2 regions of the Roseinatronobacter monicus genome follow, and region 2 is predicted to be linked to the other one. Evidence: riboswitches for the same ligand, from Rfam matches in the RefSeq annotation. Region 2 holds a riboswitch; the other holds the start of a gene.

Region 1 (5,120 bases), 3.5 Mb from region 2:
CGGCGGCATTGGCGCATGGTGTCCGACTGGACGGGCATGTCGCGCGGCAATTCACGTATGCACTGGGCGCGGAACATGCACTGATACTGGTCATGGAGCCCGGCCATAGGCGCGACATCCTCAAAACTGCGCCGGACTTGTTTGGCAGGATTATGCTGTTTGACCATTGGACCGGCGGCAAGGGAATTGCCGACCCCTATCGCCGCGGGGTCCAGTTTCACCAAGACATCGCCGCACAAATAGACGCCGCTGCCACAGCATGGGTGGACAGGCTTGCAACATAACTTAAGGGGCGCAAACGGGTGAATAGCAGCACGCAGGACATCGCAGAGGGTGAAGTGGATCTGGGCCAGATCCTTGGCACCCTGTGGCGCGGAAAGGGATGGATCGGGGCTGCAATGGCACTCGGGTTGGCCATAGGCGCGTTCACAATCGCCAACACAAACCCCACATTTCAGGCCGATGCGCTGTTGCAACTTGAGGAAAAGAGCGGGTCACTCGCACTGCCCAGCAGCTTGTCCGCGATGGTCGAGACTGACCCGCGCAGCGTGACAGAAATCGAGATATTGCGCTCTCGAATGGTGCTGGGGCGGGCGATTGCGGATCAGAACCTTGATTGGCGCGTGACACCTGACACTATGGCTTTGGTTGGCACGGTGTTCGCGCGCTACCGGTTCCGCCTGCTCGACACAGTCATTCCGGCAAGATTTGCGCGCCCCGGCGACAGGATTGCGCTGGACACACTGATAGTGCCCCCCGGCCTGCTGAACGCAGATTTTATCCTGAGTGTCACCAGTGCGACGGAATATCAGCTGGTCCTGCCGGATGGTTTGCGCCTGAATGGGGTGGTGGGACAACCGCTAACACACGCGGAGACCGGCTTTGCGCTGACACTCGCAAGCATCACAGCCCAGCCGGGCCGACGGTTTTATGTCAGGCAGGTTGATGAGCGTCGCGCGATCAATGTTCTGCGCGACAGGCTTTCGGTCAGTGAACGGGGCCGCGCATCTGGCATTCTTGAAGTCCGCCTGACAGGCGAGAACCGGACCGAAGATATGCGGTCCCTTGACGCGATCATTCAAGCATATCTGGGTCAGAACATTTCGCGCAGTTCCGCCGAAGCAGAAAGCAGCCTGACTTTTATCCGCGCGCAACTGCCACTTGCAGAGCAGACCCTGCGCACTGCCGAAGCCGCGCTGAATGCATTTCGACAGCAACAGGTGACAATTGACCTGACGCTTGAAACGCAGACCATACTTGGTCAGGTGACGCGGATCGAGGGCGAGTTGGCCGATTTGCAACGCCGCGAAGATGAACTGGCACAACGCTTCACCCCATCGCACCCGACATACCGGCAGCTTCTGGACGAACGCGCCCGACTGGACGCGCGTCTGGCGGGGCTGCGCGAACAGGTGGGCACCCTGCCCGAAACCCAGCGCCAGATCCTGAACCTGTCCCGCGAGGTTGAGCTGGCGCAACGGATATACACCGAACTGCTGACCCGCGCGCAAGAAGTAGAGGTGCTGCGCGCAAGTACCATCGGGAATGTCAGGATCGTAGACAGCGCCAGCGCGGCACCCTTGCCTGTCGCCCCCCGCAAGGCCCTGATCCTTGCGCTTGGCATGGGTCTTGGTGCCGTGACTGGCATCGGTGCGGTGCTTGCCCGCAACTGGATGCGCAAGGGTGTGCAAGACCCCGCTGAGTTGGAGCAGCTTGGCCTGCCCGTTCTTGCGACGATCAACTACAACAAGCACGCCGATACAGAGGGGCGCCGCGAGGGGAAGCTGGGCATTCTGGCATTTGAAAGCCCCGCCGACCTGACGGTCGAGGCATTTCGGTCGCTGCGAACCAGCCTGCATTTTGCGATGCTCGACGCGCGCACCCCCAGCCTGACAGTCACGTCGTCCCATCCCGAGGCAGGCAAAAGCTTTCTGTCTATCAACCTCGCCGCCGTCGCGGCACAGTCCGGACAACGCGTCTGTGTGATTGATGCCGATATGCGCCGTGGGCAACTGCGCCGCTATTTCGGCATGTCGCGCGATGTGCCCGGCTTGGCCGAAGTATTGGCGGGCGATTTGCCGTTCGAGGACGCGCTGTTTCAGGGGCCGCATGAGAACCTTTTTCTGCTGCCGACAGGGCAATATCCGCCCAATCCCTCGGAACTTCTGATGCGCGCCGGGTTGTCTGAATTGATTGCGGCTTGCGCGCAACATTTTGCGCTGACGATCTTTGATACGCCGCCTATTCTCGCTGTGACCGATCCGGTGATCTTGGCGCGCAATACCGGCGCTGCCATTTTCATCGCCAGCCACGATACGACCCCGCTGGGCGAGGTGGCGGAGGCGCAAAAGACATGCGCGGCCGCTGGTGTGAAATTCTCTGGCGCGGTCCTGAACCGATATGACCCCAAAAGGGCGGGCGGGCAGGCCGGGTACGGGTATGGCTACGGGTATCGCTACACCTACAAACAGCGCGCGCAATAGGGGCGGGCGACAGTCGTAATCTACCCTTGGCGCGTGCCTGCGTCTGCGCCCGACAGATCGACGCCTGTTTGGCTTTGCACTTGCTTGCCAGACAGGCCCGTTACATCCCGGACTTGGGCCGCAGGAATGCGGCCAGCCTGCCCCCCTTCTGGCATGGCATTCCGGCACAGTCTTGACGGGCCGCGCAGAGCGTCGGTGGTTTCGGGCATGGCGTCGCATCCTTGCTTGACTCGCAGGTCTGTTGCGCGCATGACGGAATTGCTGGTGCCTGTTTTGTGACAGGTGAAAAGGGAATGTGACAGGGCCGGATCGCAAGATCCTGCCTCAAGCACAGCCGCCCCCGCGACCGTGACCGGAGAGGTCTCCCAATGCCACTGGCCCCATATGGGCCGGGAAGGCGGGAAGACCGACAGGGAAACCTGACATCCGCAAGCCGGGAGACCTGCCAGCGCATAAGCGGCCCGGAAACGGGCATTTCAACCAGCGGGGTGACTGGTTGGGCTTGCGTCGGGACATGCGGTTACGCGCCCCGACCCTGCCTGCACACCCCCGCTCTGATATGGCGTGACGGGTGGTCGCGCAGGAAAGAGGAAGAATGAAACTATCACGCAATGCGCGTGCGGGTGTGGGACTGGCGGGCGTGGGCTATGTGCTGGCGGCAGGGTTTGTCGCCTTTGCCGTTCCCACGGATGCCGCGCGCCAGCAAGAAACGGCCAGCACAAGTCAGGCGCACAGCCACAGCCACGATCACGGCCATTCCCATGTCGATGCAGATCAGGCCGAACAACTGACCGGCCCGTTTGGCCCGCATGGCGACAGGCACCCGCAAGCCCCGGTTTTTGAAACCGCCGCTGATGGGCTGACCGAGCGCCGCCGCCGCTCCATGAATGCGCTATCAGGGCATTTCCGCGCTGTATCGGCGACCCTGCTGTCGGATGCGGGCGGCGAAGAGATGATCCAGAACCACGCCAATGCTCTGGCTGCACTGGGTGGGCAGATCGATACGCTGTTCGATATCCCCTCGCCCGCGCCAGAAGGCGAGAAAGGCGCGCTGCCGGTCATCTGGGAAGAGCAAGAGCGCTTTGCCCAATATACCGCTGCCTTCGCCACCGAATCCGCGCAATTTGCCCAAACCGTCCAAGAGGGCGGCGATCTGGTCAACGGCCTGCATGATCTGCGCTATTACTGCGTCGCCTGCCATGCCGATTTCCGCCAGCGTTAACCCCTTTCAAGGAACTCTCTCCATGACACGTTTTCTGATCCTGCCTGCCTTGCTTCTGGCCACCCCTGCGCTGGCACATCACCCGTTGGGCGGCGAGGCACCGCAGACCATCTTTCACGGCCTGATCTCTGGTCTGGCGCATCCGGTAATCGGGCTGGACCATCTGGCCTTTGTGGTGCTGATCGGCATTGCTGCCGCCTTGGCGGGGCGCTCGCTGGTCGGGCCGCTGGCCTTTATCGGCGCGACTTTGGCGGGCACAGCGGTGCATCTGGCGGGCGTGACCCTGCCACTGGCGGAACTGGTCATCACCGCATCGGTCGTCATTCTTGGCGCATTGCTGCTTTTGGGGCGGCAAGTTGCCGGTCCTGTCGCACTGGCCGGTTTCGCGCTGGCGGGCCTCTTCCACGGCTGGGCTTATGGCGAGGCGGTCATCGGCTCTACCCCCATGCCAATTTTTGCTTATCTGCTTGGCTTTGGCGGGGTTCAGTTTGCGATTGCCGCGGGTGTGGCACTGTTTGCAGGCAAGATGCTGCAAGGCGGTCAGGGCCAGTTACAGGCGCGGCTGGCTGCGGCTGTCTGCATGGGTGTTGGCCTTGCGTTCCTGTTTGAAACTGTCGAGCACATGATCCTCGGCTGAACCGCGCGTCAGGGGCGGCCCCACGCCGCCCCCTTTAACCGGAGTCTTTCATGTCTTCTGAGATTGTCGATCTTCTGGTCTGTGCCACCTGCCGCAGTGCTATGCCTGCCAACCCGCTGGCCACACCAGACCCGGACCACCGCCCCGGCGCACAGCTTGTGGCGGCCTTGCAGGATGCCGCGCCCGAAGGGCTGCGCGTGATCGCGGTGGACTGCCTGTCCAATTGTTCACGCGGCTGCACTATCGCATTGCGCAAGCCCGGCGCCTGGACCTATGTCTATGGCAACCTGACACCAGAGCAGCACCTGCCTGCCATTCTGGAAGGGGTGCAGAAATATCGCGCCGCCGAAAATGGTCTTGTGCCATGGCGCGAACGCCCCGAACATTTCCGCAAGAACTGTATCGCCCGTATTCCGCCACTGGAGGCACCCAATGTCTGATCTGTCGAAAACCCCTGTTACCATCGTCACCGGCTTTCTTGGGTCGGGCAAGACCACGCTGATTTCGCATCTGATCCGCAATGCCGGCGGGCGGCGTCTGGCGGTGGTGGTCAATGAATTCGGCACTGTGGGGGTGGATGGCGAAATCCTGAAATCCTGTGCCATCCCCGATTGCCCTGCCGAAAACATTGTCGAACTGTCGAATGGGTGCATCTGCTGCACTGTGGCCGATGACTTCATCCCCACAATCGAAGCGCTGTTGAAGCTGGACCCGAAGCCGGACCATATCGTGATCGAAACCTCTGGTCTGGCCCTGCCCAAGCCCCTGCTGAAAGCGT
Region 2 (5,120 bases):
AGCTTGTCGAGATCGGCTTCATGCCGGAATCCGTGCGTATCCGGTTGAATGAACAGGTTATCACGCTGCAACCGGATGTCTCGGCGTCGGGTGCGTTGTATGTGGATGCTGAAAATGCTGCGACCTCGATCCAGATGAAGGGCACATCTGCGCTGCTGCGCATTGATGGATCAGAACTGTCCGAATGCAGCCTGATCCGCCCGGAAGACGACATTACCCAAGGGGTCTGGAATATCAGTGGGATCGAAGGGCGCGCCACGCTGTTTCCGTCGCGCACTGAGTTAGTCTTCTACCCCGATGGCCGGATGAGCGCATCGGTCGGGTGCAACCGGTTGATCGGGGGCTATCGCCGTCACGGGGGCATCTTGTCATTTGGCAGGCTCGCAACCACGATGATGGCCTGTTCTGATGGTGTTGGCGAACAAGAGCGGCACTTTAACGAGGTCTTGCCGAAGGTCGACCAATTTGTCCTTGATGCAGAGGGGGGGCGCCTCACCCTCTATGCCGCCGGATCGCCTGTTTTGCGGGCGCGGCGATGACGGGGTCGTATATCCCTTGCCAGATTAAACCTTTGTTCACCTTATTCTGAAAAACAAACTCCGGTAGTAAGCCCCGCCATGCCAGACCAGCCAATGATTGCACAATCTGATGCGCCCGGTGTCCTGAACGCGGGCAGCACGCGGTCGGCAGATTTCCTGAATGCCCCATTCCCCGAGGCGCTTGACCTGCCGGGTTTTGATCCCAATGGGTCCGAGCGGTTTTTTAACCGCGAGTTGTCGTGGCTGGCGTTTAACTGGCGCGTGCTGGAAGAAGCCATGAACCCGCGCGTGCCATTGTTGGAGCGGGTGCGCTTTTTGTCGATTTCGGCCACCAATCTGGATGAATTTTACACAGTGCGCGTGGCAGGTCTGCGTGAATTGGCGCGTGCGGGCAGTGTCTCGCCTTCGGATGACGGGCGCAGCCCGGCGGAACAACTGGTCCTGATCCATGAAGATGCGCGGCGGCTGATGGATTACCAGCAGGAAATCTGGTCAGTCCTGCGCCCCATGCTGGCCGAGGCGGGTATAGTCATCCTGTCGCATCTGGACCTGACCGATGACGACCGGGCGTTTCTGAACGACCATTTTATGCAAAATGTGTTTCCTGTGCTGTCACCGCTGGCGATTGATCCAGCGCATCCCTTTCCCTTTATCCCGAATGCGGGGTTTTCGCTGGCGCTGGAATTGCAGGACAAGCGCGGGCGCAAACTGGATGCGCTGGTGCCCATTCCCAGCCAGATCGACCGCTTCATACGCGTCAGCTCCAACCCTATCCGCCTGTTGCCGATGGAAGAGCTTATTCTGGCCGAAATGGGCAGCCTGTTTCCCGGCTATAAGCTGTTGGGCTCTTGCGCGTTTTCGGTGTTGCGCGACAGTGATCTGGAAGTCGAGGAAGAGGCCGAAGACCTTGTGCGCGAATTTGAAGTCGCGCTGAAGCGGCGCAGGCGCGGTGAAGTGGTGCGCATGAAAGTGTCGGCCGGGGCACCGCCAGACCTGCGCGAAGTGGTGATGGAAGAATTGCGCGTGCCCGAAGCCGATGTGATCGAGGTGGACGGGATCATGGGGATCTCGACCCTAAAGGAACTGGTGCTGGATGAGCGCGCGGACTTGCTTTGGCCCAGTTTCACACCGCGCGTGCCCGAACGCGTGCAGGACCATGACGGCGATATGTTCGCCGCGATCCGCCAGAAAGATATGCTGCTGCACCACCCCTATGAGACGTTTGACATGGTGGTGCGCTTTCTCGAACAGGCCGCGCGTGACCCTGATGTGCTGGCCATTCGCCAGACACTCTATCGCACCTCGCGCGACAGCCCGATCGTGGCGGCCCTGTGCGAGGCGGCAGAGGCCGGCAAATCCGTCACCGCACTGGTCGAGTTGAAGGCCCGCTTTGACGAGGCCGCCAATATCCGCCAGTCGCGCCGTTTGGAACGTGCAGGCGCGCATGTGGTTTACGGTTTTGTGAACTACAAGACCCATGCCAAGATCAGCACGGTTGTGCGCCGCGAAGGTGACCGGCTGGTGACCTATACGCATTGGGGCACAGGCAACTACCACCCCATCACCGCGCGCATCTATACGGACCTGTCGCTGTTCACCTGCGATGCCGCCCTTGGGCGCGATGCGACGCGGGTGTTCAACTACGTGTCCGGCTATGCAGAGCCGGACCGCCTAGAGAACCTTGCCATCTCGCCCCTATCGCTGAAAACGCGGCTGTTGGAGATGATCGGCCACGAGGCAGAGAATGCCCGCAATGGCCGACCTGCGGAAATCTGGGCCAAGATGAATTCGATCATCGACCCCGATGTGATTGACGCACTCTATGCGGCGTCGCAAGCGGGGGTGAAGATCAGCCTTGTTGTGCGTGGCATCTGTGGCATCCGGCCCGGCATTCGTGGCCTGTCCGAAAATATCCGCATCAAATCCGTGGTGGGCCGGTTTCTGGAGCATTCGCGCATCGTGTGTTTCGGCAATGGCGCGGCGCTGCCGTCGGATCAGGAACGGGTGTTCATCAGTTCCGCCGACTGGATGGGCCGAAATCTGGTGCGGCGGGTGGAAACGCTGATTGAAATCCTGAACCCGACCGTCAAGGCCCAGATCGTGGGCCAGATCATGGCGGCCAATCTTGCCGATGAGGCCCAAAGCTGGATCATCCAGCCCGAAGGCCCTGCCCTGCGCACCCTGCCTGCCGAAGGGGATGAGCGGCGTTTATTCAATTGTCACCGGTTTTTCATGGAAAACCCGTCCCTTTCGGGGCGTGGTTCGGCAGGGGCGCATGATGTGCCCGAATTGACCCACACCCATGACTGACAGCGCGCCACGTGCCTGCGTCGGCGGGGCGGGCTGGCAATCTTTGCCGATGCCGACAGAAAAATGTTGAATACCGCACATCCTTGCGCTACGCGATCAGGTGATGGTGCCCGACATCTTTCGGGAGAATAGGGAAACCGGTGCAGAGACGCTCTCTTATTCCGGTGCTGCCCCCGCAACTGTAAGCGGTGTATCCCCCTGCATGCCACTGGGCCAGATGGTCCGGGAAGGCGGGAAGATACAACCAACCGCAAGCCAGGAGACCTGCCATCATAACCGAAACACCAACTCGGGCGGGGCGTCCGGAGGAGGGCATATGACGATTGCGCACCCCTGCGTAAGGCGCAGAGGCCAAGCCTCTTTCCCTGCTGTAACCAGCAGGGGCCGAAATGAACTGCGATTTCCTTGAGATAACACGCTGTGCGCCCTGTCCGAAAACAGCGCGCCCTTGCCGCAATGCAATGAATTTTCTGGAAAGGCTGTCCTATCCGTTGGGGCAGGCCGGGCGGATAACCGGCACTCTGCCGGATATTGACGGACAGGTGACGTTTGCCGATTGTCCCGCCTGCAAGACCTGCACGCTGCATTGGCGCGCCGAAGCCGGTGTGCTGGAACTGCGCCGCGCGGATCATATGTTGCTGCGCGGGCGCATGGCCATGCAGGGCGCAGCATGAGTTGCCCCGCCCCAATACCCGCCGCGCTGACACTTGAACAGGTTTCATGGGGCTCCGGCATTCTGGCGCCGGTCACCCTGACGCTGGCCCCTGGTCGCGTGCTGGGGGTTCTGGGTGCAAATGGCGCGGGCAAGTCCACGCTGCTGCGCCTGATCTACCGCTTTCACAAACCGCAATCGGGGCGCGTGTTGCTGGATGGGCAGGATATTCACGCCATGCCTGCGCGTGCCGTCGCACAGCGCGTGGCGGCAGTGTTGCAGGAGCAACCCACCGATTTTGCCCTGACCGTGGCCGAGATTGTGGCGCTGGGCCGCGCGCCGCATCGCCGCGCATTGGCAGGCCCGTCCGCACAAGATGCCCATATCGTCGATCACGCCTTGGAGCGGCTAAGCCTGCATGCCTTCGCCGCGCGCCCCTTTGGCACGCTGTCGGGTGGCGAGCGGCAGCGCGTGATGGTGGCCCGCGCCTTGGCGCAGGAACCGGGTCTGATTGTGCTGGACGAACCGACCAATCATCTGGACATCCGCCACCAGTTGGAAGTTTTGCGCCTTGCGCGCGGGCTGGGGGCAACGGTCGTCGCCTCTCTGCATGACCTTAATCTGGTGCAGGGCTTTGCCGATGATCTGCTGGTGTTGAAAGATGGCCAGCCGCTGGCCTTTGGTCCGGTGGCGCAGGTGCTGACGCCTGAGTTGATCGCCCGCGCCTTTGGCGTGCATGCACACCCGCGCGGCCCGGCCCAGTTCGATTTTTCCCTTTTCGACGACATGCAACAGGAGAGACGCGCATGAAATCCCTACCCTTAGCCCTTTTGGCGGCAAGCTTTGCAGGGCCAGCCCTTGCCCACCCTGTCACTGTCCAAAGCTGCGACCGCGAGGTCAGCTTTGACACAGTGCCCGAACGTGCTGCGTCCAATGATGTGAACCTGACCGAGATGATGCTGGTTCTTGGCCTGAATGACCGGATGGTGGGCTATACCGGCATTTCCGGCTGGAACAAGCTGGACGAGGAAATCCGCGCCGATATTGGCGAGTTGCCGGAACTGTCCGAACGCTACCCCACGCGGGAAGTGCTGATCGGCGCTGATGTCGATTTCTGGTTCGCAGGTTGGAATTACGGCATGCGTGTGGGCGGCGAGGTGACGCCTGACACGCTCGAACCCTTTGGTATTTTGGTGTATGAACTGACGGAAAGCTGCATTCACATCATGTCGCGCGAGGGGGTGGCGATTGATGACATGTATAACGACATCCGCAATCTGGGCGTGATCTTCGGGGTCGAGGATCGCGCGGATGACCTTATCAGCGGTTGGCAGGAAGAACTGGCCGAGATTGCTGCCACCATTCCCGAAGCCGAGCCTTTGCGCGTATTTGTCTATGACAGTGGCGAAGATACGCCCTTCACAGCGGGCCGCTACGCCATGCCCACTGCGATGATCGAGGCGGCGGGCGGGCGCAACATCATGGATGATGTCGACAGTTCGTGGACCCGCGTCGCATGGGAGCCGGTGGTCGAGCGCGACCCCGAAGTCATCATCATCGTCAATTACGGCGAAGTCACCGCCGAGCAGAAGATCGAGTTTATGAAATCCAATCCCGCC

What was found. Region 2 has a riboswitch for cobalamin ahead of BD293_RS00630 (hypothetical protein). Riboswitches for the same ligand answer to the same signal wherever they lie in the genome.
Region 1: another riboswitch for cobalamin. It lies ahead of BD293_RS17280 (cytochrome c); the one in region 2 lies ahead of BD293_RS00630 (hypothetical protein).

What each region holds. Positions count from the first base shown of each region.
Region 1 is NZ_VFPT01000001.1:3,632,379-3,637,498, reverse strand. Features, by position in the region: gene BD293_RS17295 (arsenate reductase/protein-tyrosine-phosphatase family protein) at 1-284, shown strand, start outside; gene BD293_RS17290 (polysaccharide biosynthesis tyrosine autokinase) at 303-2,483, shown strand; gene BD293_RS17285 (hypothetical protein) at 2,504-2,692, opposite strand; cobalamin riboswitch at 2,729-2,947, shown strand; gene BD293_RS17280 (cytochrome c) at 3,079-3,705, shown strand; gene BD293_RS17275 (HupE/UreJ family protein) at 3,728-4,342, shown strand; gene BD293_RS17270 (DUF1636 family protein) at 4,393-4,782, shown strand; gene cobW (cobalamin biosynthesis protein CobW) at 4,775-5,120, shown strand, end outside.
Region 2 is NZ_VFPT01000001.1:157,577-162,696, forward strand. Features, by position in the region: gene BD293_RS00620 (META domain-containing protein) at 1-539, shown strand, start outside; gene BD293_RS00625 (RNA degradosome polyphosphate kinase) at 633-2,849, shown strand; cobalamin riboswitch at 2,937-3,135, shown strand; gene BD293_RS00630 (hypothetical protein) at 3,311-3,523, shown strand; gene BD293_RS00635 (ABC transporter ATP-binding protein) at 3,520-4,311, shown strand; gene BD293_RS00640 (ABC transporter substrate-binding protein) at 4,308-5,120, shown strand, end outside.